DNA from 2 places in the Paenibacillus sp. FSL H8-0261 genome. Region 2 is predicted to be linked to the other one. Evidence: riboswitches for the same ligand, from Rfam matches in the RefSeq annotation. Region 2 holds a riboswitch; the other holds the start of a gene.

Region 1 (2,206 bases), 1.2 Mb from region 2:
CTTCCGCGTGACTGGTCTCCATAGTCGCTACATGAAAAGTAACAGAGGGATTTATCATAAGGTCAAGGACCTCCTTTCACGGGGGAACTTTAAATGTCTTATATTTCTAGCTTAAAATACTTATGGTCCTTATAAGGACATCGAAGGCGTTTATGCTTGTAACTAATTATATACAAAAAGAGGCATGGTCGACTCAGAAATTTATGAGGATTATTGTTTTACAAATTCTGAGAGGGGTAAATACTAAATAAGACAAAAAACAAGCTCTTCCCCAAGAATCAACATCTTGGAAAAGAGCCTATGTACGATTTACTTATTGAACATCATCATTATCTTCTGTCTCAGAAGCAACAGAATGATAAGCATCCGTGCTCATAATTCGTTTAGCACCGATGTAGCGTTTCACGTAGTAGCTATCACTCAGGGAGCTAATCGTTACACCGCGTGAGGAAGATGCGTGTGCAAACTTGCCTTCACCGACATAAATACCAACATGGGAGACACCCTTACCACTTGTATTGAAGAATACAAGATCTCCAGATCTTAAATCATCTTGGGAGATAGCAGTACCCATTTGATACTGGGAACCTGATTGGTGTGGTAGGTTTATACCAATTTTATCAAATACATACATTGTAAATCCGGAGCAATCAAATCCATTTGTGGAGATGCCGCCGGATACGTACTTAGTTCCGATGGTCTTGTCGATCACTTTATCCATTTTGGAATCCGCGAAAGCGCTTCCTGCTCCGATGGTGAAAATAATGGAAAAGCTAAGTACTGCTGCTGCTAGCTTCTTCTTCAAAAGTTTATACCCCTTCCGGATGCCTACGAGGTTAGCTTAAGGGTTCGGTTGAAGGTCCCCTATGACCCCTCTAAAAATGGAGGTCAATTCACCCAAAGTTGGTTCCCCCGTTTTCCTAATAGTTAGGAAACTCGGCTGATACTGTTGATTAGGAATAGCTTGTAATCAATACATGACAAAACCTTTGTAAATAACAACTTAATGATTACAAAAATGTTACTAAAATCTTACTGCAGTTATTGTAACAAACAGAGTGCCGCTTGGCAATCGTTTTTAACATAATCATGCAGAAAAATTCGTTTTTTTAAAGACAAAATGCATATGTAAGCGATAATATTAAACTAATTTTTATATTTATTGAAATTTTTATCAAATAAAAGTGTTTAAAGTCCGTTCTAGAGGTGTAAAGAATATAATAAGGCAAAAGAAAACCTGGATTCGATTAAGTCAATAATCAAACCCAGGTCTATATAATGTAATTATGAGGTTATAGTTGTGGGGAAGTATTAATCGTAGGCTATAGCTTGATATGAGGAAGTACTCATTACTCTTTTAGCACCAACGTAGCGATTGGCCCAGTAGGACTGGCTAAGTGAAGTTATGGTCACGCCATATGAAGATGATGATTGTGCGAATTTTCCGTTTCCAACATAAATGCCGACATGGGATACGCCGTTGCCCAATGTGTTAAAGAAAACTAGGTCACCTGAACGCAATTTGCTTTTGGCTACAGGAGTTCCGACATTATATTGAGCTTTTGAAGTACGGGGCAAAGAAAGACCCACCTTCTTGAATACATACGTAGTAAATCCAGAACAGTCAAACCCGGCAGTGCTAGTGCCTCCGGTTTTATAGGTAACTCCAATTGTCTTTGAAATAACACTGTCCATCTTAGAATCTGCAAAGGCACTTCCTCCACCAATAGAGAACGCCATCACAAGTCCTAGCGCCGCAGCGACGCATGCTTTTCTTAAATTCTTCAAAAAAATTGTACCCCTTCCAATGCCTGTGAGGTTAGCTTAAGGATTCGGTAGAAGGTTCCCCTATGATCACTGCAAAGCGAGATCAATTCACCCAAAATATGGTTCCCCCACTTCCCGGTGCAAGGAATTCGGCGTTTTATGCACCAGATAGTGACTTATCGACATGACTACGACAAATACATGAAGTTATGTAGAAATCGTTTCAAATGATTACAAACTTGTTACCAATGGAACAGGACTTATTGTAACAAAGTCTTTACGATTTTGCAAATCCTCATAATTTGTCTATAACGCGAAAGAGTCCCAGCTCCTGATTCAGGAACCGGGACTCTTATATTATGTTCTGTAATGCTTCAAATTATTGTGGAAATGCTTTACTGTGCCATAGATGATATTGAGCTGAAATTCCCCACATTTT
Region 2 (2,206 bases):
CTCCTGCGCCAACCGGTAACGGAACAGTACAACATCTTCACGTCCGCGCAGCATCGCGATTACTGCACCAATCATAATCGTAAAGGTTGTAGTCTTGACCCCGCCACCTGTTGATCCTGGAGATGCACCAATAAACATAAGAATAACCATAAAGAACTGTGAGGCTTGCCGCAGTCCGGCAATATCCACCGTATTGGCGCCAGCGGTTCGGGGCGATACGGACTGAAAGAATGCCGATAATATTTTGCCGCCGAAATTTAAATTCCCCAGTGTGCGCTGATTCGTAAATTCAAATATAAAAATAACCAAAGCGCCGATAAGAATAAGCCCTGCAGTGGTGGAGAGTACAACTTTGCTATGCAAAGATAATTTACGTTTGACACGAAACTCCACCAGATCCGACATGACAATAAAACCAATACCGCCAGAGACAATCAGAAACATCACCACGATGTTCACTAGCGGGTCATATACATAATCGGTTAAACTCCGGAAATCCCCGAAAATATCAAATCCAGCATTATTAAACATAGACACCGCATGAAATATTCCAAAATAAATGGCCTTTCCCAGTGGCATATCAAACGCCCAGCGTATGGACAGAAGCACCGCTGCACAGCCTTCGATGACCAAGGAATAAATAAGTACTCTCCGGATCAGTCGAACAATCCCCTCCATAGAGCCTTGGTTCATTGCTTCCTGAAGGATCAGTCTGTCCCGCAAGGAAATTTTGCGTTTCATCATCATGGCAAATAAGGTCGCCATTGTCATAAACCCTAAGCCACCAACCTGGATAAGCACCATAATTACGGTTTTCCCAAAAATGGTGAATGTCGTCCCGGTGTCCAGCACCACAAGTCCTGTCACACAGGTGGCCGATGTTGCAGTAAACAACGCATCAATAAAACTCACAACATTCCCACTGGTACTTGAAATGGGAAGCATAAGCAGCAAGGCTCCAATCAGAATGATCGATGCAAAACCAAGCACCATAATCTGAGGCGGAGAGAGCTTCAGGAACTTTGATTCAGAAACCCTGCGAAACTGTGAAGCCACTACGCTCACCCTCTTATCTAAATTTAAAGAATTCCAACAAAAAAAGCACTGGAAAACCAATGCTACCCTTGGTTCCTGCAGTAAATTAGCCTACGAGGTTAGCTGACGGATTCGGACTGTGCAGGCTGCCCTATTCGTTCCTAGAACGAAATTCACCCCTGATGAATAAAGACAACGCCTATGGCGTATACTCATCTTTTCATTACTTCTTATGGTTCCCCCGTTTTCACCTGAAATTCGGCTATATACAATTGCATACAAATTATATATGTTATTTCGATAAATCACAAAGACACTATTAATGGTGATTCATATGAAAAATGCGGTTTGGAGAGGATGTACCACTAAGAGTGCCTTTTCTCATCACTTTTCCGTGTTTTCCCTGCAATTGCATCGATTTTCATGAAAAATGAAGAAATAATCACCTTAAATTCATGGTATATATTCAGCTACCTATTCTATAATATCTCTATTACCCATAAAAAGAATATACGATGATTTTTGTAACTATCATGGCACTAATACTATAATGGAACATAACATTGTCAGTTTACAAGGAGGCGTTACATGAATCCCGTTGGCCAGCCCTTACAGCAACGTGCCCTCTCCAAGAGGCTCATCATCTCGGGCATTATCGGTCTTATTCTATTTATTATGTTTCAAATTGCTCCCTCGGTGCTAAATAGCCCTGCCGGGGAAGATACTACTGTCATCAGTAAGGCGGAAGCCCGCGACAAAGCCATATCATTCGCAGAACAAAAGCTGAACTACACCAAAGCACCAACCGATCAGTGGAATGTACTGTACGATACGGACTCTTCCTTTTATGGTTATATGTCCCGCGAGAAGCTTTTGGAGGACTATACAAAAAAGAAATTGGATCAACGATATCCTTTTGACATTTTCCGTGTAACACTTAGTCCTTCAGCGGAACAAGAGCCACTGATCTCTGTTGACCTCAATATGTATACTGGTGCAGTTGTCGCTTTCACACAAGGTGCAGAAGGATCAGGTACCGGATTACCAAACAATGTATCCACCAGTGCAAAAGAAGAGGACAAGGGTACTACCTTATCACTTGCACAAAAAGAAAATCTTGCCCGTCCCTGGCTTCAGGAATGGGATGTAAATCCCGCCAAGCTACAAATTG

The links. A riboswitch is a leader RNA that binds a small molecule or an ion and turns the genes downstream of it on or off. The one in region 2 is predicted to bind cyclic di-AMP.
Region 1: another riboswitch for cyclic di-AMP. It lies ahead of MHI27_RS00540 (C40 family peptidase); the one in region 2 lies ahead of MHI27_RS25830 (TrkH family potassium uptake protein).

The regions. Positions count from the first base shown of each region.
Region 1 covers NZ_CP150297.1:113,325-115,530, forward strand. The annotation lists gene MHI27_RS00535 (GNAT family N-acetyltransferase) at 1-58, opposite strand, end outside; gene MHI27_RS00540 (C40 family peptidase) at 314-805, opposite strand; cyclic di-AMP (ydaO/yuaA leader) riboswitch at 811-952, opposite strand; gene MHI27_RS00545 (C40 family peptidase) at 1,312-1,740, opposite strand; cyclic di-AMP (ydaO/yuaA leader) riboswitch at 1,794-1,932, opposite strand; gene MHI27_RS00550 (hypothetical protein) at 2,147-2,206, opposite strand, start outside.
Region 2 covers NZ_CP150297.1:5,810,094-5,812,299, forward strand. The annotation lists gene MHI27_RS25830 (TrkH family potassium uptake protein) at 1-993, opposite strand, end outside; cyclic di-AMP (ydaO/yuaA leader) riboswitch at 1,130-1,309, opposite strand; gene MHI27_RS25835 (CPBP family intramembrane glutamic endopeptidase) at 1,624-2,206, shown strand, end outside.